2 regions of the Telluria sp. ZT3P26 genome follow, and region 1 is predicted to be linked to the other one. Evidence: riboswitches for the same ligand, from Rfam matches in the RefSeq annotation. Region 1 holds a riboswitch; the other holds the start of a gene.

Region 1 (15,009 bases):
CTGTCCTTGTCCTTGGCCGTCTTGGCGGTCGCAGCGCGCGCCCCCTGGCCGCCGACGCGACTGGAGGCCGTGCGGTGCATGCTGCGGGTCTGCGCCATGTCCGCAGCGGTGCGTGCTGCTGACACGCTGTCGTCGACCGGTTCGTTCCCGGTCACAGGGCCCTGCGCGAGGGCGGCTTCCGGCGGCTGGTTGTGCGTCATGGATGTTCTTTCGTGCTGATAAATAAGTGCCGCCATTATGACCTGCTCCGGATCGCGCCCCCGCATTCGGGGCGATCAATGTGACGCGACAAGCCGGGCGCGCCACAGGCATCGCCCGATTGTCGCTATTGAGCAACATCCCACCGTGGGCCGAACCCTGTCAACAGGGCCACTGGCCCCAATCCTGTTGGTTCCTGACGAATCATTACACTTTCTCCAAGCGCACGTTGGCAATCGGGAACATAATTGCACTTAGGAACTAATTTAATAAAGTTCGCCCGCCACTTTCTGCCCAATGGAGCGCTCGATGATCTTCGCGCGATTGACCCAACGCTGGCACGCCTTGCGCCATTGGCGCGAGCGCCAGTCCCTGAATGCCCACGTCCGCTTCGAGGACACGACCTTCAACCGGGCGTACCGCGATGCGGTGCATGGCGACGCCGGCCTGGTCCTGTGGCAGCAGGATGGCGAACATGGCCACTTCGCGCTGCAGTTGCGCGCGGCGCAGCGTGACGATCCGCAGGGCGGGCTGACCTTGATGCTGCTCGCGAATGGCGCGGTCCTGCACCGCCTGTCCTGGACCTGGACCGACGGCGCGCCGCTGGTGACCCACAACGCCGGCCTGTGGCGCGACGCCGGGCCGGCCTTCGATGCCTTCGAACGCGCGTTCCCGAATAATTCACCCAGCTTCTTCGCGTTCGCCGCCTTGCAGGGCGCGGCGCAGGCGCTGGGCATCGAGCGCGTGCTCGCGCTGCGCGCCACCGCCCACCCGGCGTATCACGCAGACCAGCACGCGGCATTCGAAAGCGGCTATGACGGTTTCTGGCGCATTCTCGGCGGCGCCGAATACGATGCGCGCCACTACCAGATCACGCTGCCGTTCTACCTCAAGCCACTGGCCGACATGCCATCGAAGCACCGCAAGCGCGCCGCCCAACGCCGCGAGCAGTGGCGCGCGATCGGCGAGGCGGCGCGCGGCACGCTGCTGCACTATATGGCGCCGGTCGCCACGACCGCTGCCGCTGCCAGAGCGCCCACCATCGCACAAGCCTGACCCCACCACGACGCTTGCCAGATTCACCACGGCCATCAAGCGTCGTGCTACACTCGCGCCTTCGCTAGGGGTCCTGGAACGTTGTTCCGGGTGAGACATACCCTTCGTACCTGATCTGGATAATGCCAGCGAAGGAAAGCGCAAAGCAGCCCTCCCGTTCGTTTGCCCTTCCCCCACGTTGGCTCCGGCTTGATTTCAAAGCGGCGCGCCTCTGTGGCGCGCAAACACGAGCACACCATGACCTTCACTCTGAAGCACCCCGTTCTTGCCTGCGCCATCCTGCAGGCCTTCGTTGTCACGCCTGCCGCAGTCGCACAGGACACCATCCCCTCGGTCGTCGTCACCAGCAGCAAATGGATCGCGCTCGACCGCGCCAGCGTCGGCGGTTTCGCCGAAACGCAGCTGCTCGACGCGCCAGCATCGATTACCTCGATCGGCCAGGGCCAGATGCAGGACCTGTCGATCCGCAGCGTCACCGATGCGAGCCGCTACGACGCCTCGATCGGCGACGCCTACAACGCCATCGGCTACGCCGAACAGTTCTCGGTGCGCGGCTTCACGCTCGACAACGCGACCAGCTACCGCAAGGACATGATCGCCATTTCGGGCGACACGCAGATCCCGCTCGAGAACAAGGAGCGCATCGAAATCCTGCGCGGCCTGGCCGGTCTGCAAGCCGGCGTTGCAGCACCCGGCGGCATGCTCAACTTCGTCACCAAGCGCCCGACCAATGCGCCGCTGCGTTCGGCCACGGTCGAAGTGCGCGAACGCGGCACCGTGTACGGCGCGGTCGACCTGGGCGGCCGCTTCGCCGACCGCCGTTTCGGCTACCGCATCAATGCTGCCGCCGAAGACCTGAAATCGTACGTGCGCGGCGCCGACGGCAAACGCCAGTTCATCTCGGCCGCTTTCGACTGGCAGATGTCGCCGGATGCGCTGTTCCAGATCGACGTCGACCACCAGCACAAGGAGCAGGTCACCGCCCCCGGCTACCAGTTGCTGCGCAATGAAACCCTGCCCACCGGGATCTCCGCAAAAACGCTGCTCAACGACCAGCCATGGACGCGCCCCGTCGACACGGACAGCAGCAATCTGGGCCTGCGCTTCGAGTACCGCATCAGCGACCGCTGGACCGCAACCGTCAACGCCAACAAGCACTGGTTCAAGCGCGATGACTTCACCGCTTTCCCCTACGGTTGCAGCAATGAGGGCGACGGCTACTATCCGGGCTACTGCTCGAACGGTGACTACGACGTCTACGACTTCCAGAGCACCGGCGAGCGCAAGACGCCATGGGGCGCGCAAGCGATGCTGCAGGGTCGCTTCGACACGGGCGCCGTGCGCCACGCGCTGACGCTCGGCATCGCGTACGCCGAACGCCACGACAGCTTCGGCGAATACGTCTACGACTACGTCGGCTCAAGCAATATCTGGCAAAACCAGATCGTGCCGCCGGTGGACAGCAGCCGCGTCACCGGGCCGGTGATGGAACGCCGCGCAACCGAAGAGCGTTCGCTGTTCGTGCAGGATGTCGTGACCCTGGCGCCAGCCTGGACGCTGCATGCCGGCGTGCGCTATGTCCAGCTCAAGCTTGATGCGCTGGAAGAAATCGATCAGGCGCGCGTGAAGTCAAAAGACTCGTTCGCGCTGCCGAACGTGGCGCTGGTGTACGCGCCGGCACCGGACTGGCGCGTGTACGGCTCGATCAGCCACGGACTGCAATACGGCGGCATCGCACCGATGGAGACGGTCAACCAGAACACGGTGCTTTCGCCAAGCCGCTCGAAGCAGTTCGAGTTCGGCGTCAAGCGCAATGTGAACGAGCAGCTGGCGCTGTCGGGCGCCGTATTCGAAATCACCCAGGGCCTCGAGTACACGAACGCCGCCAACGTCTTCGTGCGCGCCGGCGAGCAGACGCACCGCGGCATCGAACTGTCGGCGCAGGGCCGCGCCCTGCCCGGCCTGAACTACAACCTGTCGCTGATGGCGCTCGATACGGACCAGAAGGACACGGGCGACGCCAGCACCGAAGGCAAGCGCGTGACCAATGTGCCGGAACTGCGCACGGCTGCGTGGGTCGAGTACGCGGTGCCGCAGGTGGCGGGACTCAAGCTGGACGCGCAGTGGCAGTATTCGGGCAACAAGGTGTTCGATCCGGCCAACCGGGTCAAGGTGCCGGGGTACCACGTGGCCGGGTTCGGCGCGTCGTACCTGCTGCGCGCGGGTGGTTTGAACACGATCATCCGGGCGCGGATGGACAATGCGTTCGACAAGTTCTACTGGCGCGATGTGACGCAGTCGCTGGGTGGGTATTTGCTGCCGGGGGCGCCGCGGACGTTCAGGGTGTCGGCGCAGATTGATTTTTGATTGAAGCCGGTAGTGGACTACAGTTGCTGTTGTGACTGTGGTTCCTACCAGTGGCGGACGGGTCGACGCTTAGGCACATCAGGATGCGGTCGCGACGTGGACTCTTGAACTATCCCGGCTTTCTACGCTTATCATTTTGAATAATATGATAAGCGCGTCCATTAGGGTCCTGCTGAGCATATCTTTGTGACTGTCCATGCACGCGAGATACCAAGGTGCCGACTATTGCCCGATCTGTTGGTCAGCCAGAAAAATCAGGAGGGCGTGGGGGTTTCGCGCCTCATATCTGTCCGGTCACGGGACGCAATTCTACCGGGATGTCGCACGGCGTTCTGGTTTGGACGACGAAAGACTCGAACGGGACGCCGCACCCTCCTGCTGCACGCCTGGATGCACTCAGGACTTAATCCGACAACTCCTCCAACTTGCCCAGACACCGCCGCTCAAACCCGTTCAGCCCCTGCATCACGAGCGGATCATCGTCATTGATCACACCAGCATCCAGCAGCAGGCGCAACGTGGCGATCCTGTCACCAAGCGCCAGCGCCCTGGCCGGATTCGAGCCTTCCGGCTCATGTGCATGCGCGATCGCCTTGACGACATCCGGCGGGAAATCCCAGTGGCTGGCGATCACCGCCGACAGCTCGCGGCTGGCGACAAAGAACGCAATGCCAAATTCGCCGGAGCCCGGCACTTTGCCTTCGCAGACGCGGTCGGCGATCTGGAACGCCACCTGCAATCCCAGGTTGTGCATCAGGCCCGCCAGATAGGACTCGAACACGCCGGCGGACAATCCCGGCGCCATGACGCTGGCGGCGAATGCGCAGCGTTCGGCATGCTTCCAGACGACGGGCGCCACCTTGCGCGCAACGCCCTGCGTCGTCACGCGCAGCAGCGGACGAAACGCGATGCGCGCGAGCAGCATGCGCAAGCCGTTCAGGCCGAGCATCGTGACGGCGCCTTCAAGCGTTTCGATGGGCGTCACGGGTCGGTAATAGGCACTGTTCGCTTCGCGGATGACTTCGGCGACCAGCACCAGGTCGCGCCCCACCTGAGCGGACAGCGCGCCCGTCGAGATATTCTCGTCCGATAGCGCGGTCAGGAGCTGCGAAATCAGTTCGGGGATACGTGGCACGAGGCCGGAGGCACAGACAGGATCGGCGGCGAGCGAGCGCACTTCGTCCAGGATCTGGGCCTCCTGTTCGGGTGACGCCGCGCAGCGGCTGCTGGCCGTCAGCCAGCGATAATAGGTGGCGTGGACCTCAGTCGCCATGGCCTGACTGTCTTCGCCCGTCAGCGCTGCGCCGACGGCTGCGGGCGCGACGGTTTCCTTCTCCGCGCCGCCCAGCAAGCGACCAATCCAATTTTTCATCGCGTCCCGCCCCGTGTTCAGAAAGTGGCATATTGTAATGCCACAAAGAAACAAATAGTCGGCCTGGACAAACTATTTACTGCCGATCGGCCTTGTCTCTGGCATATCGGCGCAGTTTAAGTCGTACGCTTGAGGTAGATCAATCGGGCGCCGCAAGCAGCTGTTCTACCTGCACCATGCGCTGCGGCAGCTCGCCTGCCAGTAGGGTGTACGCGATGCCGCGCCTGGCCAGTGTTTCGAGGAGCATCCGGTGCACCATCTGGCGCACCGCTTCCGATTCGCGCTGCAGGCCGTCCGGCTCCCAAGGACCGTCGGGTGCGGTGACCAGCGTGACGGCATAGGCGTGACGCGCGGCGAGCTGAGCCAGTTGGGCATCCACCCGGTCCCAGTACACCTGGCTGTACAACGCCGTCATCAGGGCCGTCGTGTCGCAGAACAGGTAGCGCCGCGCGATGCGGGCCGCCGCATCCTCGCGCGCCAGTTGCGTGCGCGCGATGCCGAACTGGTCTTCCTCGCGCGGCACGCGGGCGTGCACGTCGACGAATTCGCGCAGGTACTCGGGCACCCAGACCGTGTCGTAGCGCCGCGCCAGCGCTTCGGACAGCGTGGACTTGCCTGACGATTCGGCGCCCAGGATCGCAATCCTGGCCACACCGGCAACGGGCATGGTCATGCCCGCTTCTCCACATGCGCGGCCCAGGCGCGCAGGCCGGCCATGGCCAGCAGCACGAACACGCCATACAGCACGGCCGTGAGCATCAGGCCCTTGTAGACATATAGGCCGACATACAGGATGTCGACGGCGATCCAGATGTGCCAGTTCTCGAGCTTCTTGCGCGCCAGGAGCAGTTGTCCCAGCAGGCTGCCGGCGGTCAGGAAGCCATCGGCGTGCGGCACATCGGTGTCGGTGAAATGATCGAGGAAGGTCGAGAGCAGCACGAAGCCGGCGACCCACGCGACGAGCACCCAGGCGCGCGCGCCGGGTTTGAGGCGCGTGACGACCAGCGGCGCATTGCCGGCGCCGCGCAGCCACATGCTCCAGCCCCAGATCGACGCGCCGATGAACACGAACTGCAGCCCCATGTCGCCGTACAGCCGCGCCTCGAAGAACACCACCGCGTAGGTGGCCGACGACGCGATCGAGAACAGCCAGGCCCAGTGCTTCTGGCGGATGTTGAGCACGACCGTGACGACGGCCAGCAGGAACGAAATCAGTTCGAGTGGCGACGTCGTCAGGCCGGCGAGGACAAGGGGTTCGTTCATGCGTGGATGTACCCGTCCTACTTCTTCGGATACTTGATCGTCATTTCCTTGAGCAGGTTGTCGGCATGATCGACCTCTTTCATTACCCACAGCATGTAGCGGATATCCACGTGGATCGCGCGCGTGATGGCGGTGTCGAAGTACCAGTCCTTGGTGATCGATTCATAGGTCGAATCGAAGTTCAGGCCCACCAGCTCGCCCCGCCCGTTCATCACGGCCGAACCCGAATTGCCGCCCGTGGTGTCGGCGCTCGACAGGAAGTTGACCGGCACGGTGCCCAGCGCCTTGTCCTTGAACACGCCGTAGCGCTTGCCCTGGATCGCTTCCTTGAGCGCGGCCGGCACGATGAACGGGTCCTTGTCGGTTTCTTTCTCAAGAATGCCTTCGACGGTCGTGAACGGCCCTTTCAGCAGGCCGTCGCGCGGCGCGTACGGCGATACCGTGCCATAGGTCACGCGCAGCGTCGAGTTGGCGTCCGGGTAGACCGGCTTGCCCTGCGACGTCTTGAATGCGATCACGGCCGCCATGTATTGCGGGATCACGCGTTCCAGGTTGCCGTCGATCTCGTTGCGCCCGTTTTCCAGCGCCATGCCGGCGTCGTGCAGGCGCACGGCCAGTGCGATGAACGGGTCGTTCGAGGCGCGGAACGCCTGCGGATCCTTGCCGATCCAGGCCAGGCGCTTTGCGGTGTCGGCCAGCTCGCTGCTGCGGTACATCGCCGGCAGCGCCGCTTCGGTCGGCAGCAGTGCGTCGAGGCCCTGCGGGCGCACGGCGCCATCAATGCGGGCGTAGCGGGCCAACGCGGCCTTGTAGCGCGCTTCGTCCACCGCTGGCACGAACGATTGCTCGAGCCGCGTCAAACGCGCCTTGATGAACGACAGGTCGCGTTCCTGGTAGCCGCCTTCGCGCTCTGCGTCGGGCTTCTGGCGCTCGAGGGCCAGGCGATACAGCGTGCGCGCGCTCTTGAGCAGGTCGCTGTGGGTCGCTTCGTTCCAGGCGGCTTCCTGGCGTTGCAGCGCCATGTCGCGGGCGATCACGGCGTCCAGTTCGGTCAGCAGGTTCTTGTTGGCGCCGGCGTGGCGTTGCTGCCAGGTGCGGAACTCGGCGTCCTGCACGTCCTTGATGGCGGCGATGTCCTTGCGCGCGAAGCCGTCCATCAGGCCCTGCGTCTTTTTCAGCACGTTGTTCAGGCTCTTGGCCACGCTCGCATAGCGCACGTCCCAGGCCGGATTGCCCTTGGTTGCGGCGGCGATGGTCGCCAGGTCGGCCGTGATCGTGGCTGCCTTGGCCGGGAAATCGACGTCGCGTGCGAAGCGGATCTCGCTTGGCAGCTTGTAGCGGCTGGTGCGGCCCGGATAGCCGGCCAGCAGGATCGGATCGCCGTTCTTCAGGCCTTCGGCCGACACCACCAGGAAGTCCTTCGAGCGGTATGGCACGTTGTCCGGCGACGGGTCGGCCGGGCGGCCGTCCTTGCCGACGTAGGCGCGCAGGAACGAGTAATCGCCCGTCTGGCGCGGCCACTCGTAGTTGTCGATGTCGCCGCCGAAGTTGCCGATGCGGTCGGACGGCGCGTGCACCAGGCGCACGTCGCGGATCATCAGCTGCCTGATGCGGTAGTACTCCAGGCCGCGGTGAAACGCCGGCACCGAGCAGCGCGTCGATTTGTCGGTTTCGCACTCGGCGATCAGGGCCTTCACGCGCGCGGCGACCAGCGCATGGCGCTCGCTGCCCGACAGCGTGGGGCTCAGGCCATCCAGGACGCGCTTGGTGACGTTCTCGACCTTTTCGGTCACGTAGATCAGCGTGCTCGGGCCGCCCGGCAGTTCTTCGGCGCGGGTCCTGGCCAAAAAGCCATTGACGATGTAGTTCTGCTCTGGCGTCGAATTGCGCTGGATCGCACCGTAGGCGCAGTGGTGGTTCGTGACCACCAGGCCATCGGGCGACACGAACGAGGCCGAGCAGCCGCCGAGCGACACCATGGCGCTCATCGGATGCTTGCTCAGGTCGGCCAGCTTCGCGGCCGGCATCGTGATGCCGATGCGCTTGAGTTCGGACGAGAGCTGCGGCAGCTGGTGCGGTTGCCACTGGCCTTCGTCGGCGAAGGCGGCGGTCGCGGCGCCCAGGAGGGCGACAGGCAGGAAAATCGATTTGAACAAGACAACACCCTGGATGAAAAAAGCAATGCGGGAGTATATCGCCGTTGTATCCCGGCCGTGGCGATTTATGGCGAAGCGACCGCCGCACCGGTCGCGTCAACACTGCGTCACATTGCTCTGGCAGGATGTAATATTGTCGTTTTGCAAGACAGGCATCCAGGGAAGGCATGCAAACATGACAAGCGAGGCGCCACTGTACCGACATACTGTTCTGTACCTGTGCCAGAGTTTCTTCATCAAGGACAACCGGGCAGAGTTGCTGCTGCACTCGCACAAATACGATTTCGATATCCGCTTCTTCAGCGAGCTGGCGCAGTATGTCGCGGCCATCGAGGCCGATCGCGGCACCAGCCTGTTTGTGATCGATCTCGACGCCCTGCACAATATGCAGGCCGACCTGCAGGATGCGCGCAAGACGCTGATGCTGGGTGAACTGCTGGCGCGCCTGCCGCCCGGTCACAGTTACGTCTACCTGCAATCGAGCCGCCAGGGCAGCCGCTTCCTGCTGCAGCAGCGGCTGGTCGACAGCCATTGCCTGGCGTATGCCGAAAAGCCGATCGCCAACGATGTGCTGGTCGACAAGCTGTTCAACCTGTTCGTGCAGCGCAAGCGCGGCGACGCCGTCACCCTGGTCACGCTCGGCGTACCGGGCAGCCTGAATGACGCGGCGCTGCGCGACCAGCGCATCGACGTCAGTTATCACGCCGAGCCATCGACGCTGCACCTGCGGGTCAAGGAACTGCAGCCCGACCTGGTCTTGATCCCCGACAGCGACTACCTGCGGGTGGACGCCCTGGCGCGCGTGATGCAAAAGAATATCGAGGCCGATCCGGTGCGCGAAATCGTGTTGCTGCAGCGCCGCCCGGACGACGCGCTGGCCCGGCGCGCACTGGGCGATGGCTTCGATGCAGTCCTGCCCGACACCGGCTCGGGCATGCTCGAAGCGCAACTGGCCAACCGCGCGGCCAAGATCCGGATCAACAAGGATCTGATCGGCAAGGACCGCGCAACGGGGCTGCTCAACAAGGTCGGGCTGCGGCGTAAAACACAGGACCTGATCCGCCAGGCCACGCTGGAAGACAAGCCACTGGCCTTCGGCGTCATCGACATCGACAAGTTCAAGACCATCAACGACACCTGGGGCCACCATTTCGGCGATATCGTCATCAAGCGCTTATGCCTGTGCCTGGCGCCGCAAATGGACGAGCGCGATCTGCTCAGCCGCTTCGGTGGCGAAGAATTCGTGGTGGTGTTCTGGGATTGCACGCCGGCGCAGGCGTGGGCGCGCCTGGACGCGCTGCGCGCATCGTTCGGCGCCATCGCGTTCCAGGTCGCGCCGGGCGACGAGCGGCGCTTTTCGTTCAGCGGCGGGCTGGCGGCGTTTCCCGCGCAGCGCAGCGAAAACGAACTGTTCGTGCAGGCCGATGCAATGCTCTACACGGCCAAGCAAGGTGGACGCAACCGGATCTGTCCGGCGCCCTGAGCTAGCCTTTGGCGTCGGACAGCTTGCCCAGGCAGCGCCGTTCGAAGCTGTTCAGGCCATCGGCAACGAGGTTGTCGTCCTCCGCGACGACGTGGGCATCGATCAGCACGCGCAGCTTGGCGATCTGGTCGCCCCGCTCGAGCGCGCGGGCCAGCGCCGATGCGGCCGGCGTGCCGGCGCTGGCGATGGCGTTCACGACGTCCGGCGGGAACTCCCAGTGCGCCGCAATCGACGCCGACAGACCGCGGCTGACGGCGAACAGCCGTGCACCGAACTCGCTCGAGCCGGGAATCTTGCCCGCTTCGGCCGCGCGCTCGGCCAGGCGGAAGGCCACCAGCAAGCCCAGGTTCTGCATCAGGCCCGCCAGGTACGCTTCGAACACGCCGGCAGCCATGCCCGGCGCCATCAGGCTCGACGCCAGCGCGCACTTTTCGGCCTGATGCCAGACGAGCGGCGCCGCCTGGCGCGCAAAGCCGGTGTCGGCCATGCGCAGCAGCGGGCGGAACGCGATGCGCGCCAGCAACATGCGCAGGCCGTTCTGGCCGAGCATCAACAGTGCGGCATCGAGCGACTTGATCGGCTGCAGCGGGCGGTAATACGCGCTGTTGGCTTCGCGGATCACTTCGGCCACCAGCACCGTGTCGCGTTCGACCGAGCGCGCCAGCGCCCCCTGCGATACGGCGTCGTCGGCCAGGTCGCGCAGCAGTTCCGGGATCAGTTCGGGGATGCGGGGCACCAGACCGCTGGCCGCGCCCGGATCGAGCGCCAGCGTGCGCACCAAATCCAGCAGGTGTTCTTCGACGTCGGGCGTGGCTTCATAGCCGGCCTTGGCGGTCAGCCAGCGGTAATAGGCACCGTCGACCTGCTCGGCCAGGTCGGGCGCAGGCTCACTGGCCGGCGCTTCGCTCGCGGCCACGGCTGGCGTCTTGTCGGCGCCCAGCATACGGTCAATCCATTTTTTCATAAAGTCGGTCGGGCCTCGGATGCGTCATTGTAAGCCCTGACGCGACTCAATTGACAATCGCCGGCGCGTTGTTCACCTCTCCGTCGGTCCAGCCACCGCCCAGCGCCTGGATCAGCGCCACCGCCGTCGTCTGGCGGTCAGCCTGCACCTGCACCAGCTGGCGCCGCGCATTGAGCGCCGTGACCTGCGCCTGCACCACCTCGGTATAGCTCACCTGCCCCGACTTGTAGCGGTTCAGGATCTGCTCTTCGACCAGCCCGGCTGCTTCGGCGGCTTCGACGCGCAACTGCTGCTGCTGCTCGAGCACGCGGGTGGCGGCCAGGCCGTTCTCGACATCGGCAAACGCCGTCAGGACCACCTGGCGGTAGCTGGCCACGGTGGCCTGGTGGCGCGCTTCGGCGCCTTCCACGCTGGCGCGCGTGGCGCCGGCATTGAACAGCGTCTGCGCCGCCGACAGGCCGAACGACCAGGCCGCGTTCGACAGCGAGAACAGGTCGCCCACGCGACTCGTGTTGTTGCCGTACGAAGCCGACAGCCCGAAAGTCGGGAAGTAGGCCGAGCGCGCGATGCCGATGTCGGCATTGGCCACGGCCACATTGCGTTCGGCGGCGGCGATGTCGGGCCGGCGCTGCAGCAGTGTGGACGGCACGCCGACCGGGACGGCCGGCACCACGACCTGCCATGGCGTGCTGGCCAGCGCAAAGCTCGACGGACTCTGGCCGACCAGCACCGCAATCGCATGTTCGAGCTCGGCGCGCGAGCGCGCAAGGCCAAGCGCGTCGCTGCGCGCCGTGGCCAGCTGCGTCTGCGCCTGCAGCACATCCGAGCGCGCCGAGACGCCCGCTGCAAAGCGGTTCGACGTAATCTGCAGCACGCGTTCGTAGCCCTCGATGGTGGACGCGAGCATCCCGATCTGGGCATCCGTCTGGCGCAGCGAGAAATAGTTGATCGCCAGCTCGCCAAGGGCCGCAAGGCGCACGCTGGCCAGGTCGGCGGCGCTGGCCTGGGCGCTGGCTTCGGCCGCACCGACCGCCGTGCGCAGGCGGCCGAACACATCCGGCTCCCAGCTTGCGCCGATCTGCAGGCGGTAGGCGCTGGCGGCGCCGCGGTTGGTGTCGCCGCTGCTGCCGCTACTACCGCCGCCGGCACGGTCACCGCCGGCGCCAAGCGACACCACCGGGAACAGCGATGCGCGCTGCTGCGCGACAATGGCACGCGCCTGCGCGTAGTTGGCCACGGCGACGGCGATGTTCTGGTTGGCGGCTTCCACCTGGCGGCTGAGGCGATCGAGTTCCGGGTCGTTGAACAGCTGCCACCAGGGACCGCGCTCGAGCGCGTCGGCGGGTGCTGCCGGCGCCCAGCCCGGCAAGGGCGCGTTGACGCCCTTGTACGATTCCGGCACCGGGCCGGCTGGCAGCGCCGCAGGCCGTTGGTACGCCGGGCCGACGGCGCAGCCGCCAAGGCCGAGAGCCATGGCGAGGAGGGTCAGGTGCAGGGAGGTAGAGATTTGCATGGGCATCATGGTTTGGCGAGCGATGGGCCGGCACCCGGCGTCGGATCGACGTCGTGCGGGTGGCGGGTCAACGCGTGTTCATCGGGTTTGCGGGTGCGCAGCTTGTCGAGCAGGACATACACGACCGGCGTGGTAAGCAGTGTCAGGAGCTGGCTCGCGACCAGGCCGCCGATGATGGCGATGCCCAGCGGACGGCGCAGTTCGGAGCCTTCGCCGAAGCCGATCGCCAGCGGCAGCGCGCCCAGCGCGGCGGCCAGCGTCGTCATCAGGATCGGGCGGAAGCGCAGCATGCAGGCCTCGCGCACCGCTTCCATTGCGGTGAGACCGCGCGCACGCTCGGCCTCCAGCGCGAAGTCGATGATCAGGATCGCGTTCTTCTTCACGATGCCGATCAAGAGGAACACGCCGATCAGCGCGATGATCGAGAACTCCATCTTGAACATCAATAGCGCCAGCACGGCGCCCACACCGGCCGACGGCAAGGTCGAGAGCACGGTGATCGGATGGATCAGGCTTTCGTACAGGATGCCGAGCACGATATAGATGACAACGATGGCGGCCAGGATCAGCAGCGGCTGCTCCTGGCTCGATGCCTGCGCCGCTGCGGCGGTGCCCTGGAAGCTGCCGCGCACATTGATCGGCATGCCGATGTCGGCTTCGGCCTGTCGCACGGCGGCTTCGCCGTCGGTCAGCGTGAAGCCTTCGTTCAGGTTGTACGACACCGTGGTGGCCAGTTCGCCATCCTGGTGGCTGACCGAGGTGGCGGTCGCGCTTTCGGCGAAGCGGGCGATGGCCGACAACGGCACCATCGTCGCGGCGCTGTCGGCCAGCGCCTGGCCACCGGACGGATCGCGCGCCGCCGTCAGGCTCGCTGTCGCCGATGTCGCCGCGCCCGCAGCGCCGGCGGCAGCTGCCGTACCGGTGCTGGAAGAGACCACGTTCTGGCTCCCGCCAGCGGCCCGCGCCGGCACGTACACGTCTTTCAGCGCCTCGGGTGACTGCGCGTACTTCTGCGCCACGCCCATCACGACGTGGTACTGGTTCAGCTCATCGTAGATGTTCGCCACCTGGCGCTGACCAAAGGCGTTGTACAGCGCATTGGTCACGTCGCGCGTGGTGATGCCCATGCGCGCCGCACTCTCCTTGTCGATCGTGACATAGGTTTCCACGCCGTTTTCGGCCTGGTCGGTGTCGACGTCGACCAGCGCCGGTTGCGCCTTCATCGCCTCGGCCAGTTTGGCCGCCCACTGCTTGAGGTCTTCCGCGTTGTCGCTCTTGAGCGTGTACTGGTAGGTCGAATTGCTCGAACGCCCGCCCATGCGCAAGTCCTGCACCGGGTTGAGGAAGATCGAGATGCCCGTGACCTTGGCCAGTTGCGGACGCAGGCGCGCGATCACGGCCTGCGCCGCGACATCGCGCTCGCTCACGGGTTTCAGGTTGACGAACATGAAGCCGCCACCGGCGCGCCCGCCGCCGGTGAACGCGACGACTGTTTCAACCGCCGGATCCTTGCGGATGATCTCGACCAGCTGGTAAATCTTCTTCTGCATGGCCTGCGACGAGATGCTCTGGTCGGCGCGGATGCCGCCATTCATCTGGCCCGAATCCTGCTGCGGGAAGAAGCCCTTCGGCGCATTGGTGAACAGGTAGATGTTCAGGCCGACCGTAAACAGCAGGATGATCATGACCAGCACCTTGCTGGCCAGCGCCCAGTCGAGCGCATGCTCGTAGACGCGCAGCACGCGGGCGAAGCCGCCTTCGGACCAGCGCGCAAGGCGTCCCGGCTTCTTGTCCTTGTCTTCGGGACGCAGCAGCCAGGCGCACATCATCGGCGTGGTGGTCAGCGAGATCACGAGCGAAATCATGACCGCCGCCGACAGCGTCACGGCAAATTCGCGGAACAGGCGCCCCACCTGCCCGCCCATGAACAGTAGCGGGATGAACACGGCCACCAGCGACAGCGAAATCGACAGCACCGTGAAGCCCACTTCGCGCGCGCCCAGCAATGCCGCGGCCATGCGGTCCATGCCGTTCTCGATATGGCGCGCCGTATTTTCCAGCACCACGATGGCATCGTCGACGACAAAGCCGGCGGCCACCGTCAGCGCCATCAGCGACAGGTTGTTGAGCGAAAAGCCCAGCGCATACATGACGCCGAAGGTGCCCAGCAGCGAGACCACCGTGGCCACCGCGGGAATCACGGTCGCGCGCAGGCTGCGCAGGAACACGCTGACCACCGCTACGACCAGCACGATCGACAGCACAAGCGTGAATTCGATCTCGTGCAGCGAGGCGCGAATTGAATTCGTGCGGTCCGATGCAATCGCCAGCTGGATGTCGCCCGGCAGCTGCGCCTGCAGCGACGGCAGCAGGTCGCGGATGCCGTCGACGGTTTCGATGACGTTCGCGTCAGGCTGGCGCGTGACCAGCACGATGACGGCGGGCCGGCCGTTGAACAGGCCCAGTGTGTAGATGTTTTCCGGGCCGTCGAACACGGTGGCGACGTCGGACAGGCGCACGGCGGCGCCATTGCGCCACGCGACCACGAGATCCTTGTAATCGGCGGCGCTGCGGCCATCGCCGCCGGCCGGCTGCGAATAGATCTGCAGGCGGTTGCCGTTGCCGTCGATCTCGCCC
Region 2 (15,009 bases), on a different contig from region 1:
CCACCACAGCTGGCGCGAGATGCACCAGTCCTGGATGTTGCCCAGCCACTGGTTGTAGGTCGTGCTCCAGTTTTCCGGCACAAACTTGATCTCGCCGCTGGCGACTTTTTCGAGTGCCACGTCGGTGATCGACTTGCCCGGATTGAACGTGCCTTCCGGGGCCGGCTTGGTCATTGCGACGAACCACTGGTCGGTGAGCATCGGCTCGATCACGACGTTGGTGCGGTCGCCGCGCGGGACCATCAGCTTGTGCGGCTTGATCTGCTCCATCAGGCCCAGCGCTTCGAGGTCGGCCACGATCTGCTTGCGCGCGGCGAAGCGGTCCAGCCCCTGGTACTGGGCCGGGCCGTTTTCGTTGATCTTGGCGTCGAGCGTGAAGATGCTGATCGGCGCGAGGCCGGCGCGCTGGCCGACCGCGTAATCGTTGAAGTCGTGGGCCGGCGTGATCTTCACGCAGCCGGTGCCGAACTCTTTATCGACGTAGCTGTCGGCGATGATCGGAATCTCACGGCCGGTCAATGGCAGTGTGAGTGTCTTGCCGTGCAAATGCAGGTAGCGTTCATCGGTCGGGTCGACCGCGACGGCGACGTCGCCCAGCATCGTTTCAGGGCGCGTGGTGGCGACCGTCAGGTGGCCGCTGCCGTCGGTCAGCGGGTACTGGATGTACCACATGAAGCCGTCTTCTTCCTGCGAGTCGACTTCGAGGTCGGACACGGCCGTGCCCAGCACCGGGTCCCAGTTCACCAGGCGCTTGCCGCGGTAGATCAGGCCCTGCTCGTACAGGCGCACGAAGACTTCGACGACCGATTTCGAGCGCGGTTCGTCCATCGTGAAGTATTCGCGCTGCCAGTCGGGCGACGTGCCCAGGCGGCGCATCTGGCCGGTGATGGTGCTGCCCGATTTTTCTTTCCACTCCCAGACTTTTTCGAGGAATGCGTCGCGGCCCAGGTCATGGCGCGAGATCTTTTGCGCGTCCAGCTGGCGCTCGACGACGATCTGCGTGGCGATGCCGGCGTGGTCGGTGCCCGGGACCCATGCGGTGTTGTAGCCGCGCATGCGGTAGTAGCGCGTCAGGCCATCCATGATCGTCTGGTTGAACGCGTGGCCCATGTGCAGGGTACCGGTGACGTTCGGCGGCGGCAGCTGGGTGCTGAAGGAGGGCTTGCCCTCGTCCATGGTCGCAGCAAAGTAGCCGCGCTGTTCCCACTCGGCGCGCCAGAACTGTTCAATATCGGCTGGCTCGAAAGACTTGGCTAATTCCATGATGTGGTCGTGTGTGAATTTTGCGAAAGAAACCATTATAGGTCACCTTCCAGCGCCAGCCTATCCTGGCAGCGTCGCTGAATTGCCATGTGTTGCCCAGCTCGTTTGAATCCTTCTTTGTTTGCCACAGCTCCTTGATATACCTCCAAATGTGCCAGTGATTCCTCTGAATATCTGCAGCCTCGACGAACCATCACCCCCATCCCGCTGGTCGAACGAGGGCACATCCAACATGAGGAGAACACCATGTCACAACTCGACCCAACCGGGATCGACAATGCAAACGAGGACGCCATCGGCGATACCGGCGTGATGACGTATGAAGAAGTCTCCGGGCTGTCCAATGGCGACCTGGGGATTCCCGAGCCATACGACGCCGGGCCCACCGGCGCCGCGCCCGGGATCGCTGCACCGCCGGCCATCCAGCCGGCCCAGCAAACGCCCTTGCCGATCCCCTCCCTTCCCATCCCGTCCATCCCGGCCATCAAGAAGGCGGTCAGCGGTTGCTACGCCAGTTCACTGGGCAGCTTCCAGCTCGACCTGCGGGTCGACGTCGACCGCAACCGGCCGATGCGCCGGGTCAGCGGCGACTTTTACCAGACCAGCGGCAAGACCAAGTCGTACTTCGGCTCGTTCGTGGTCGACAGCCCCACCGTGACGGTGTCGACCACCCGCATCGTCGTCAAGGGCATGGGCCGCTTCACGTTCGCGGCCGGGGCGCCGGTGATCCAGGTGACGATCCCGCGCGTGAACATCTTCCAGCCGCAGGCCGCTGCCACGCTGCAGTTCTTCACGGTCAACAATACGCCCGGGGCGTCCTATCATTGTCCCTTCTCGTCGCTGCATTTCCGCACGGTGCGCATTGAAACCGACAGCGTGTCCGACGTGGCAACCACGCCGTTTACAAGCTACAACACGGGCGCGCTGCCTTCGGGCGGCAGCGCCCGCACGGTCAACGTGGTCAGTGCCTTTGGCGAAGCGGGGATCGGTATGGTGCCCACCGCCGGCAACAATGTCATCGATGTCAGCGGCGCCGGGGGCAACGCCACCTGGAGCAATGCCGAGCTGCACGCGTCGATGCAGCAGCACTTTTCGCTGTGGGGCGACCTGCAGCAGTGGTGCGTCTGGCAGCTGGTGGCGCAGCAGCATGACCTTGGCACGGGCCTGTACGGCATCATGTTCGACCAGCAGGGCAAGCAGCGCCAGGGCTGCGCCGTGTTTCACGCCGGGATCGGCGGCACCACGGCCGAGCAACTGCGGCTGCAGCTCTACACCTACGTGCATGAACTGGGCCACTGCTTCAACCTGATGCACTCGTGGCAAAAGTCGTACGCCAATCCTCCCAAACCGAACCGCCCCGAAGCGTTGTCGTGGATGAACTACCCGTGGTACTACCCGAATGGCAACGCGCCCGGCTTCTGGAGCAGCTTCGACTTCCGCTTCGACGACGAAGAGCTGATCCACCTGCGCCACGGTTTCCGCAACGACGTCGTCATGGGCGGCAACAGTTTCACCAGCGGTGCCTCGCTTGGCCGTGACGTGATGGCCGATCCGATCTCGGACGAATCCGGCCTGGTGCTCGAGATATCGACCCACCAGCGCAGCTTCGCGCTGGGCGAGCCGGTGGTGCTCGGACTCAAGCTGCGTGCCACCGACACGCGCGGGCGCCGCGCCCATACCTGGCTGCATCCGAACTACGGCCTGGTCAAGATCGTCATCGAACAACCGGGCGGCCGGGTCTGCGCCTACGAGCCGATGATCGACCACCTGGTGGGCGAACGCCAGACGATGCTCGGGGTGGACAACCCGGCCCAGGACAGCGCGTATATTGGTTACGGCAGGGATGGCTTCTATTTCGGCCAGCCCGGCCAGTACCGGGTACGGGCCGCGTATGCGGCGCTCGACGGTTCGCAAGTGCTGTCCGATATCCTGACGGTGCGCGTGCGCTATCCGGTCAGTACCGACGACAATGTGCTGGCCGACCTGTTCATGGGCGACGACCAGGGCGCGCTGTTGTACCTGCAAGGATCGGACAACGTAACGCTGCGCTCGGGCAATGCCGCCTTCGACGAGGTGCTCGATCGTTTCGACACGCATCCGATGGCGGCCTATGTGCGCATGGTCAAGGGCGTCAATGCGGCACGCGCGTTCAAGACGGTGAACGCGGGCGAGGGCAAGCCACTGTTCGTGCGCGCAGCCCGTCTTGACGAGAGCGTCGCCTTGCTCTCGAGCGCCGCCGGGGCCAGGGTACTCGATCCGGTGTCCCAGGGTGAGTTGCTGACCTGCCTGGCCACTGTCCAGGGCGGCTCTGCAGCGGCCGGCGCGAGCGGGCCGGGCACGCGGCCGCACCGGAAGACATGACCACTGCGGGATGGCCGGGAGTGCACCAGGCATGCGCGCTGGTCGTGGTGGCCCTGCTGGCGTTACCCTGTTCCGGACAAGCCTGCTCTTCGGGCGGCTTGTCCGGCAAACCTGTCGCAGTCAATGGAAAGGCGAGGCAAGCGATGACGTTACGCGTGAGGTTGGGCGAAGGCTTTCAAGACAATACGGTCAGCGTGCGGGTCGACGGCAAGCAGGTCTATGACCGGCCGAACGTGAGTACCGACCTGACGATTTCGCGTGCGGATTCGTTCGATGTGGCGGTCGATGGGGCCAGCGTCCAGCTCGAGGTGGCGGTGCAGGGCGGGCCGACGGTGCGCCGTGCCGTCGAGCCGGCGCAGACGCCGTTCGTCGAAGTGCGCTTCATCGACGGCGCGCTGCATTTGCTGCCGTTGCCGGCCGAGCCGCCGATGTTGTAACCATGATGGCCCATCCAATATCGGTTCGGCTATAATCCACCCGCTGCCATCACTGGCAGCAAACGCTAGGGGTCCTGCGCGCCGTTGTTTTACAGCGATGCGTGGGTGAGAAATACCCTCCGAACCTGATCTGGATAATGCCAGCGAAGGGAAGCAGCCGATTCGTGCGGCCGTGCGCAGTCTTGCGCCCGACCTCGCCGCACCCGGTAACTCCTTTGCTGGCTCTCATGCACGCAAGGGAGCCACATGAACGCACCTCCGAAGTCTTCGCAACTGTTCGATGCCGCCACCGCCACGGTGGACCAGGCAGCCATCGCATCGCTACCAAACTCCTGCAAGGTCTATATCGAAGGCAGCCGCCCCGATATCCGCGTGCCGATGCGCGCGATCAGCCAGTCGGCCACCTCCGACAGCTTTGGCGGCGAACCCAATCCGCCGCTGTTCGTCTACGACACGTCCGGACCGTACACGGAACCCGCGACCGCGATCGATATCCGCAGCGGCCTGGCGCCAATGCGTCAACCATGGATCGACGAACGCGGCGACACCGAGCAACTGACCGGGCCATCGTCGCAATACGGCCAGCAGCGGCTGAACGATCCGGCCTTGACCGCGCTGCGCTTCGACCTGCAGCGCGCGCCGCGCCGCGCCAGGAGCGGCGCGAACGTCACGCAGATGCATTACGCGCGCCAGGGCATCATCACGCCCGAGATGGAATTCATCGCGCTGCGTGAAAACATGCAGCGCAAGGAATACATCGCGTCGCTGCATGCATCCGGTCCGATGGGCAAGCGGGTTGCCGACCTGATGGGGCGCCAGCATCCGGGCCAGTCGTTCGGCGCCAGCATCCCGGCCGAGATCACGCCTGAATTCGTGCGCTCGGAAGTCGCGCGCGGGCGCGCCGTCATCCCGCTCAACATCAACCACCCCGAAATCGAGCCGATGATCATCGGCCGCAATTTCCTGGTCAAGGTCAATGCCAATATCGGCAATTCGGCCGTGACCTCGTCGATTGGCGAAGAAGTGGAAAAGATGACCTGGGCGATCCGCTGGGGCGCCGACACGGTGATGGATCTGTCGACCGGCAAGCACATTCACGAAACGCGCGAATGGATCCTGCGTAACAGCCCGGTCCCGATCGGCACGGTGCCGATCTACCAGGCGCTGGAAAAGGTCAATGGCAAGGCCGAAGACCTGACCTGGGAAATCTTCCGCGACACGCTGATCGAACAGGCTGAGCAGGGCGTCGACTACTTCACGATCCACGCCGGCGTGCTGCTGCGCTACGTGCCGATGACGGCGAACCGCCTGACGGGCATCGTCTCGCGCGGCGGCTCGATCATGGCCAAGTGGTGCCTGGCGCACCACCGCGAATCGTTCCTGTATACCCACTTCGAAGACATCTGCGCCATCATGAAGGCGTACGACGTGACGTTCAGCCTGGGCGACGGCCTGCGCCCAGGCTCGATCTACGACGCCAACGACGAAGCGCAGCTGGCCGAACTGAAAACGCTGGGCGAACTCACGCAGATCGCGTGGAAGCACGACGTGCAGACGATCATCGAAGGCCCCGGCCACGTGCCGCTGCACCTGATCAAGGAGAACATGGACCTGCAGCTCGAGCAGTGCCATGAAGCGCCGTTCTACACGCTCGGGCCGCTCACAACCGATATCGCGCCCGGCTACGATCACATCACGTCGGGCATCGGCGCGGCCACCATTGGCTGGTACGGCACGGCGATGCTGTGCTACGTGACGCCCAAGGAGCATCTGGGCCTGCCCGACAAGCAGGACGTCAAGGACGGCATCATCACGTACAAGATCGCGGCCCACGCGGCCGACCTGGCCAAGGGCCATCCGGGCGCGCAGCTGCGCGACAACGCGCTGTCGAAAGCGCGCTTCGAATTCCGCTGGGACGACCAGTTCAACCTGGGCCTGGATCCCGACAAGGCGCGCGAATTCCACGACGAGACGCTGCCCAAGGATTCGGCCAAGGTGGCCCATTTCTGTTCGATGTGCGGCCCGCATTTCTGCTCGATGAAGATCACGCAGGAAGTGCGCGCCTACGCTGCCGCCAATGGCATGCAGGGCGAAAAGGCCCTGCAGCAGGGGATGCAGGAAAAGGCGATCGAGTTCGTGCGCGACGGCGCCCGGCTGTACCGGGAGGTCTGAATGACACCCATCGAAGTCAATGGCGCGCCGTGCGGCGTGCCACCGGGCCAGACACTGGCCGGCCTGCTCGCGCAGCTGGACCTGAACGGGCAGGGGATGGCGCTGGCCGTCAACCGCGAGGTGGTGCCGCGCCAGCAGTGGCCCACGCGCCGCCTGCAGGCGCAGGACCGGGTCGATATCGTGCGCGCCATCGGTGGCGGCTAAAGGAGAACAGGATGAATGTCATGAACGAAAACATGAAACCAGACGGGCAACCGGATGTACTCACCATCGCCGGGCGCGCCTACCACTCGCGCCTGCTGGTGGGCAGCGGCAAATACCGCGACCTGGCGCAAACGCGCGAGGCCACGCTGGCGGCCGGCGCCGAGATCATCACGGTGGCGATCCGCCGCGTGAACATCGGCCAGGACCCGAACGCGCCCAGCCTGCTCGATGTGCTGCCGCCGTCCGAGTTCACCATCCTGCCCAACACGGCCGGCTGCTTCAATGCGAAGGATGCGGTCTACACGCTGCAGATGGCGCGCGAGCTGCTGGGCGGGCGCAATCTCGTCAAGCTCGAGGTGCTGGGCGACGCCACCACATTGTTCCCGCACATGCCCGAAACCCTCAAGGCCGCCGAAACGCTGGTGCGCGACGGGTTCGACGTGATGGTCTACTGCAGCGACGATCCGATCCAGGCCCGCATCCTGCAGGAGATCGGCTGCGTGGCCGTGATGCCGCTGGCGTCGCTGATCGGCTCGGGGATGGGGATTCTCAACCCGTGGAACCTGTCGCTGATCATCGAGCAGGCCACGGTGCCGGTGCTGGTGGATGCCGGCGTTGGCACGGCGTCGGATGCGGCGATCGCGATGGAACTCGGCTGCGACGGCGTGCTGATGAACACCGCCATTGCTGGCGCGCGCGACCCGGTGCGCATGGCGCGCGCGATGAAGCATGCGGTGCTGGCCGGGCGCGATGCCTACCTGGCAGGGCGCATGCCGAAGCGTTTCGCGGCCTCGCCGTCGTCGCCGGTCGACGGCAAGATCACGGGTAACGTCGCCGCATGACACCGTGCGTGCTGGTCTTCGCCGGGCTCGATCCCGGCGGGGGCGCCGGCCTGGCGGCCGACATCCTGGCCATTGCAGCGCAGGGTGCGCACGCGCTGCCGGTGGCCACGGCGCTGACCTGCCAGGACAACAACCGGGTGTTCGAGGCGTACCCGGTCGACGCCGGCCTGGTTGCGCGCCAGGCCGCGCCGCTGGTCGCCGCCTTCGACATCCGCGCCGTCAAGCTGGGCATCCCCGGCAACGCGGCCAATGCGGCGGCCATCGCGGCCATCATCCGTGACCTGCGTGCACGGCAACCCGATCTGCCGGTGGTGCTCGATCCGGTGCTGGCCAGCGGCCATGGCGACGCGCTGGGCCAGGGCAGCGCCAGCGCAGCCCTGGCCGGCCTGATCGGGCTGGCCACGATCGTGCTGCCCAACCTGCCCGAACGCGCGGCGCTGGACACGCTGGACACGCCCGGCACCGTGCAGATGCTCGTCACGGGCGGCCACGCGCCGGGCAACACGGTCATCAACCGCTGGCTGCTGGATGGCCGAGACGTGCGCGAGTGGCACTGGCCGCGCCTGCCGGACACCTATCACGGCAGCGGCTGCACGCTGGCCGCGGCGCTGGCGGGCCGCCTGGCGCTGGGTGAGACGATGGCCGTCGCCCTCGGGCACGCCCAGGCCTACACACACGCCACACTGGCGCAATCGTTCACGATTGCGCCGGGCCAGCGCATCCCGCGCCGCCTGTGCCAACCACATTGAAGGAACCACCATGCAAGGTCTGTATCTCGTCACACCGAACTGGAACGACACCGAGCGGCTGCTGGCCGCCACTGACGCCGCGCTGAGCGCTGGCGCTGCACTGGTGCAATACCGGCACAAGGAGGCCGACGCGCGCCTGCGCCTCGAGCAGGCCACGGCGCTGCTGGCGTTATGCCGCCGCCACGGCTGCCCGTTCGTCATCAATGATCATCTCGACCTGTGCCAGGCGATCGGCGCCGATGGCGTGCACCTGGGCCATACGGATGCGGCGATCGCTGCTGCCCGCGCGCTGCTGGGCCCTGACAAGATCGTCGGCGCCTCGTGCTACGGCGACCTGGCGCTGGCACGCGCCGCGCGCAGCGCCGGCGCGAGCTACCTTGCCTTCGGCGGCTTCTATCCGTCCCCGGTCAAACAGTACACGTTCGTGACGCCGCCGGCACTGCTCGACCAGGCGCGTGCCGAGTTCACGCTGCCCCTCGTCGTCATCGGCGGCATGACGCCGGCCAATGCCGCGCCGCTGGTCGCGCGGGGGGCCGACCTGGTCGCGGCGATCACGAGTGTGTATGGCGCGGCCGATCCACGCGCGGCCGCGCACGCATTCGGGACCCTGTTTTCGGCCGGCTGAACCTACAATGGCAGTACTTACGACTTTGTCCTGCCGCCATGATCGCTCCGCGCCTGTTCATCCATACCCGCCGCCACCCGTCCGCCATCCTGCTGCTGGTGCAGCTGCTGGGCATGCTTTCCTACCCGTTCATCGAAGGCACGCGGGCCGGCCAGGTGGCCTTCAACTGTTTCGGCATCGTGGTGCTGGCCTTTGCCATCCGCATGGTGCGGCGCACGCCCGGCGAAGTGCGCGTGAGCTGGGCGCTGGCCGTGCCGATCATCGCGCTGCTGCTGGCGCAGATCCTCCTTGGCTATAACCATCTGCTGGCCTGGTCGTCGGGCCTGGAGGCGCTGTTCTACTTCTACGCGGCAGGCAGCCTGATTGCCTACATGATGGAAGACGAACGGGCCACGACCGACGAGCTGTTCGCGGCCGGCGCGACGTTCACGCTGCTGGCCTGGGCCTTCACCCACATGTACATCCTGCTGCAGGAAATCCAGCCCGGCACCTTTGCCGCCGCCGTCAATGCCAGCGCGCCGCGTACCTGGACCGAACTCAATTACCTGAGCTTCGCACTGCTTTCCAGCACCGGCATTGGCGACGTGATTCCGCTGACCGCACCGGCGCGGGCACTGGCCAGCGTCGAGATGCTCATCGGCCTGATGTACCTGGCGGTGGTCGTGGCGCGCCTGATCGCCTTCACGACACGCAACCGGATCGCGGTCGGCCGCGCACGCAAGCGCAAGCTGGAAGAGTGGGAACAGGATTGAGCCACAGGGCAGAGATTGCTTGCTAGAATCGTCCTCCGATCACCAACAGGAGCACGTGCATGGCGTACCAACCGGCTGCTTTCACGATCCGCACTTTCACGCACGATGCATGGCCAGCCTACCGCGCGCTTCGCCTGCGCGCGCTGGAAGACGCGCCCGACGCCTTCGGCAGCACGCTGGCCGCCGAGTCCGTGCGCCCGCCGGAAGAATGGGCGGCGCGCCTGGCCCGCGCGGCCACGTCCGGCATCGACCATGCTCTGACAGCAGAGATCGCAGGCGAGCCCGTCGGGCTGGCCTGGGCGAAGGTGGACGCGGACGACCCGGCCCTCGTGAACCTGTTCCAGATGTGGGTGGCGCCCGAGGCGCGCGGGCAGGGTGTGGCCGCCGGCTTGCTGGCCGAGGCAGTGCGCTGGGCCCGGGCACGCGGCGCCACTGCCATGCAGCTTGGTGTCAATTGCGCCAATGAAGAAGCACTGCGTTTGTACGCACGCGCCGGCTTCGTCGCCACGGGGCTGCGCGAACCGATGCGCCCGGGTTCGGATCAGGTCGAGGAGCGCATGCGGCTGGTCATTGCAGGATCATGAACTTGCCGTCTGGCGCCGCAGCGTGATCCGGGTCAGTTCGGACGGTACGCCCAGGCGCAGCGCGAAGCCCGGCCACAATGCCGTGCCATTGTTCAGGTACAGCGTCATCCCGTCGACATCGTAGCGGCCCGACACGAAGCCGTTATTGGCGCGTGCCACCACCCGATCAAGCCCGACGATCATGCCGCCATGCGTGTGGCCGGACAGTTGCAGCGCCACGCCGCGGCTGGCGGCATGGCGGGCATTGCGTGGCTGATGGTCGAGCAGGATCACCGGTGCGCCGGCCGGCGCGCCGCGCAAGGCGGCGTCGACGTCGGGCGGCGCGGCGCCCGCCTGCGGGGCAGTCACGTCGTTGACACCGGCCAGCACCAGCTGCCCGGCGCCGCGTTTCAGGACGGTATGGCTGTTGTCCAGCGGCGTCATGTTCAGGCTTGCGAAATACGCCATCCATGCCTTGTGGCCGAAGAAGTACTCGTGGTTGCCGGGAATGACCCAGACGCCATCGGGCGCGCGCAGGTCGCGCAGCGGCGCCACGTCGCGTTCGCGGTGCGCGATATTGCCGTCGATCAGGTCGCCGGTAATGACGATCAGGTCGGCGTCCAGCGCATTGGCGTCGGCGACGACCTTGCGTGTCCAGGGTGCGTCGAACAGGCGGCTGATGTGCAGGTCGGTCAGGTGCACGACCTGGTAGCCGTCGAATTCGTGCGGCAGGTTCTTCACCTCGATCAGCACATCCTCGAGCGATGGCGACTTGATCGCCTGATTCACGCCCAGGGCCGCCAGCAGCGCGGCGGCGATGGCAATCCCGTAGCGCAGGCGCGGCGCAATCGCCACGCGCCGGCGCCGGATCGCCATCGCGATCAGCGTGCCCGCATCGACCAGCAACTGGAACACGGCCAGCAGCAGGATCGCGCCGAAGCCCCAGTTGAACAGGATCACCAGCCCTTTCGGGAATTCGGGCGAGAACACGCTGCCCGACGACAGGCGCGACCACAGGTGGTATTGCGAGACCAGCACCAGCACGACGGCGCTGGCCACTTTGGACTTCGTGGACAACGGCAGCGGCCAGAGCCAGCGCACCAGGACCAGCAGGCAGGGAAGGCTGAACATCAGATGAAACATCAGGTGCGCTCCGTTCGTGCCGGGAAGCGGCCTGCAAGTGTTGGGGTGGTGCGTGAGAGCGTCATGACGCCCACGGAATGGGGAGAGTAAATATGCATCGTGCGGTCTGCCTGAACAATCGAACCGGCAAGCATAGCCTAGATTGGCTGCCGGCACAGGCAGCCGCTTACGTTTCGGCTGGCGGCTGCGGCACGGTATTGGCGTCGGTGCGCCGCGTTTGCGTGATCGTGGTGGACCATTCCACGTCAAAACTGCGCGCCGTGCTGGCCGGGAACGGCCTGGCTGCGCGCAGGGCATTTTCGAACGCGTGGTCCAGCCGCGGCTCGCCCGATCCCTTGATCTGCCTGAACCGCACGATCATGCCGTCAGCGTTGAGATAGACGCGATAGTGCAGCGCCAGTTTGCCAGGTTGTGCGAAGCGGGTCGGCTGGTAGTCGACGGGGGGAATGTGCTGGCCCAGCAGTTCGGCATCCGGTGTGGTGCCGTTGGTGGCTTGCTGCGATGCCGGCGCATTCGCGCTCGCCGCCTGCTGCGCCGTGATGGTGGCCGTGTAGCTGACCTCGAACTCGGCCGGTGTTTTTGGCGGGAACGGCGTGGCGTTGCGCAGCGCCTCGGCAACCGCTTCGTCGAAGGCCGGTTCGCCCGAGGTCGAGACATTGCGTGTCTGGATGACCCGCCGGTCCGCATCCAGGAAGACCCGCACCCGCGTATCGAGCATGCCGGGCTTCGTGCCGGGCGACGGCTGGTAGCGCAGTGGCGGGACGTGCGCGTCCAGTACCTGCTGGCTGACCGCCGGCGTCGCCGGTGCGGGGTCGGTCGCCTTGAACACTGCATACAACAGCAGCGCCGTCACGATGACCAGTGCCACATTGCGCGCGATGACCCACAGCCGGGCAGCCAGCGACCGGCGTTGCTCCGGCACGGCAATATTGTCGTCGATGTCGGATGCGGCCCCTGCTTGCGCGCCGAAGCGCGCCTGGTACGCAGCGCGCCACTGCTCGACGTTCTTGAGGCTGACGATGACGTCCATCAGCCAGGGGAACCGCGCCATCATCGTTTCGATGATGCGCATATGGCTGCGCAGTTGCGGCTCGGTGGGGGCCCCGGCGTCGCGCAGCGCGTGTGCGGCGCGGCGCATGGCGGCCTGCCGGGCCGGTGGCTGCGTGGCGAACAGGCGGCGTTCGGCCAGCGCCCGGTCGAGCACCATGCCGGCATGGCCGAACGCCAGCAGTCGCTGCGGGTCCGCGTCCCAGCCGAAGACCGCCAGCGCCGCCTCGAACAGGTTTTCGTGGCCGGGCCGCCAGCCATGCGCCAGCACGGTGGCGATGATCGCTTCGAACACGATCCGTGCGTCGATGTTGATCAGGTCATCGTCGTCCAGCCTGCGTCGCAGCAGCGCCTCGTAGGGGTCGGGGTTGTTCTGCGCCGGCTGCGCAAGCAAGCCTGCCATCTCCGTCGACAGCCGTCCGAAGGCGGCTTCGCCCATCGCACGTGGATCGTCCGCATCGACCGGCTCGGGCGCGGCAGGCGTCTCTGGCGCAGTGTCGGCGGCCGGTGCGGGCGCGGGCGCCATGGCCGTGGCTGACTCGGGCGGGGCCTCGGCTTCGCGTTTTTCCACGCGGCCCAGGCCAGTGCTTCTTCGTACACCGCGCGCAGGTCCTGGAAGCCTTGTGCGTCGTGTTCCTGGTCGATGGCCTTCAGGCGCCGGGCGTAGGCGCTGCGGATGTCGCGCTCGCGCGCATCCTGATCCAGCCCGAGCGCGTCGAGAAATGCAAACGTGGCGGCCATCGGCGGCTATGCCTCGGGCAGCAGGAAACTCTGGTGGTCGAAATAATCGAGCACCTGGCGAAACACATCGACGGCCGGCACGATCATGCGCCGTTCCTGGGTGCCCAGCGCCTGCTCAAAGCGCGCGATTTCACGGCCCAGACGTTCGCGCTCATCGCCCCGCAGTTGCTGGTACAGGCGTTCGCCACGCGCAAGCAGCGTGCGGTTTTCCATGTGATCGCGCGGATGGATCTTGAGTTCGGACAGCGCCTGGAAGCGTTGTGCGATTTCCTGCGCACTGAGCATGCCCGGATTGCCTTCGATGACGAGGGTATGCACGTCGCGCGTGCGCACCAGCGTCGCTTCGACCTGCAGCAGGCCGTTCACGTCGTAGGTAAAGCGCACGTCGACACCCTCGTCGTTGCCGGCAGCGAGCGGGATGGTCAGCGCGCCGAGCTTGATATTCTCGCTGGCCATGCGCGCTTCGCCCTGGTAGACCAGCAGCTCGATGACGCGCTGCGTGTCCTGCAGCGGGAAGTAGCGCTTGACGCGGCTGGCCGGGATGACCGTGTTGCGTTCGATGATCGGATCGAAATGGCCGTGCGAGAAATGGTCGGCGTCGATGTGCATCGTGGTTGCCACGCCGAGCGAATACGGCGCGACGTCGGTCATCACCACTTCGTCCAGCGCCGCATCCTTCATCTTCAGCCCTGCCTGTACGGCGGCGCCCAGAGCCACTACCTGGTCGGGATCGATGTCGCAGGCCGGGAAGCGGCCGAACATGCGCGCCGCCATCTTGCGCACCAGCGGCATGCGGGTGGCACCGCCGGCCAGCACGATATTGTCCAGCTCGGCGATGGGCAGGCGCGCGTCGCGCAGCGCCCGTTCGACCGGCGCGCGCAGGCGTGCCAGCAGCAGCGCGCACAGCTTTTCAAAGCCCGCCTCGTCCAGCTCCAGCGCGTACTGGGCGTCGCCATTGGCCACGCGAATGGTGGCGCGTGGCGCGTCGCTCAGCGCGCGCTTGGCCAGTTCGGCCTGCGCCGCCAGGCGCTGCATGAAATGCGCGTCCGTGCGCAGCGTGGCCGGTACGCCCGCCGCGACGAAGAAATGCTCCACCAGCGCGGTGACGACATCCTCGCCGCCCAGGTAGTTGTCGCCGGCCGACGCACGCACTTCCATGACGCTGTCGAACAGGTCGAGCACCGACACGTCGAAGGTGCCCCCACCCAGGTCGAACACGAGGAATTTCGATTCGCCGTCGCGCAGGTGGATTCCGTAGGCGAGAGCCGCGGCGGTCGGTTCATTGAGCAGGCGCTCGACCTTCAGGCCGGCCAGTTCGCCGGCGGTGCGGGTGGCCTTGCGCTGCGCGTCCGAAAAATAGGCAGGCACCGTGATCACCGCCTCGGTCACCGGATGGCCGAGGGCAGCTTCGGCGTCTTCCTTCAGCGAGCGCAACACCAGTGCGGACAGTTCTTCGGGACGAAAGGCGCGCTTGCCCAGATGGAGCGTCTTGTCGCTGCCCATCAGGCGCTTGAAATTGGCAGCGCTTGCCTGCGGGTGAGTTTGCAGACGTTCGCGCGCGGCCTGGCCAACCAGGATCGCATCGTCGTCATCGACGCTCACGCAGGACGGTGTCAGCATCTGCCCGAGACTGTTCGGGATCAGGCGCGCGGCGCCGTTGTCCCAGACTGCGACCAGACTGTTGGTGGTGCCAAGATCGATGCCGACAATCATTCCGTTCTGCTTTCCAAAGAAACCATTCTGAGAGGCAAATCATAGCGTAGCGCCATGGTCTTGGGATTAAGCACGTAGTATTTATCCGTACAGCATGATGCAGGTCTCACGCCGTATCGCGTTCCGCGAGCACCAGCTGACGCAGCTGCATTACGGCGCGCGCACCGGGATGATCGTGCAGGCGACCAGACCGTTTGTCGCAGCCGGCGGGACGGTAGCTGATCGTGCGCTGTTCAATGGTATCGATGTAGCGCGGATTGTCCCTGGCAAAGCGTGCAAAGGCCGTCTGCATGGGCGGATCGAGCGTGGTCAGTGCTGCATCGATCAGCGCGATGATCTCGTGAACATACTCGCCGATCAACTGCACGACGAATGGCACCATCCAGTCCTGCAGGTT

The links. Region 1 has a riboswitch for thiamine pyrophosphate ahead of AC56LN_RS06045 (TonB-dependent siderophore receptor). Riboswitches for the same ligand answer to the same signal wherever they lie in the genome.
Region 2: linked by a shared signal. The riboswitch ahead of thiC (phosphomethylpyrimidine synthase ThiC) and the one ahead of AC56LN_RS06045 (TonB-dependent siderophore receptor) in region 1 are both predicted to bind thiamine pyrophosphate.

Annotation. Positions count from the first base shown of each region.
Region 1 is NZ_JCASII010000001.1:1,357,828-1,372,836, reverse strand. It holds gene AC56LN_RS06055 (hypothetical protein) at 1-200, opposite strand, end outside; gene AC56LN_RS06050 (DUF535 family protein) at 508-1,254, shown strand; TPP riboswitch at 1,311-1,408, shown strand; gene AC56LN_RS06045 (TonB-dependent siderophore receptor) at 1,492-3,621, shown strand; gene AC56LN_RS06040 (HDOD domain-containing protein) at 4,025-4,993, opposite strand; gene AC56LN_RS06035 (AAA family ATPase) at 5,133-5,666, opposite strand; gene pnuC (nicotinamide riboside transporter PnuC) at 5,663-6,256, opposite strand; gene AC56LN_RS06025 (S46 family peptidase) at 6,274-8,412, opposite strand; gene AC56LN_RS06020 (GGDEF domain-containing protein) at 8,588-9,895, shown strand; gene AC56LN_RS06015 (HDOD domain-containing protein) at 9,897-10,859, opposite strand; gene AC56LN_RS06010 (efflux transporter outer membrane subunit) at 10,906-12,372, opposite strand; gene AC56LN_RS06005 (efflux RND transporter permease subunit) at 12,378-15,009, opposite strand, start outside.
Region 2 is NZ_JCASII010000004.1:117,997-133,005, forward strand. It holds gene AC56LN_RS14240 (valine--tRNA ligase) at 1-1,263, opposite strand, end outside; gene AC56LN_RS14245 (hypothetical protein) at 1,510-3,624, shown strand; gene AC56LN_RS14250 (hypothetical protein) at 3,768-4,061, shown strand; TPP riboswitch at 4,119-4,230, shown strand; gene thiC (phosphomethylpyrimidine synthase ThiC) at 4,308-6,233, shown strand; gene thiS (sulfur carrier protein ThiS) at 6,234-6,437, shown strand; gene AC56LN_RS14265 (thiazole synthase) at 6,458-7,279, shown strand; gene AC56LN_RS14270 (bifunctional hydroxymethylpyrimidine kinase/phosphomethylpyrimidine kinase) at 7,276-8,028, shown strand; gene thiE (thiamine phosphate synthase) at 8,039-8,653, shown strand; gene AC56LN_RS14280 (ion channel) at 8,692-9,405, shown strand; gene AC56LN_RS14285 (GNAT family N-acetyltransferase) at 9,465-9,989, shown strand; gene AC56LN_RS14290 (metallophosphoesterase) at 9,984-11,111, opposite strand; gene AC56LN_RS14295 (TonB C-terminal domain-containing protein) at 11,278-12,729, opposite strand; gene AC56LN_RS14300 (Hsp70 family protein) at 12,906-14,612, opposite strand; gene AC56LN_RS14305 (hypothetical protein) at 14,719-15,009, opposite strand, start outside.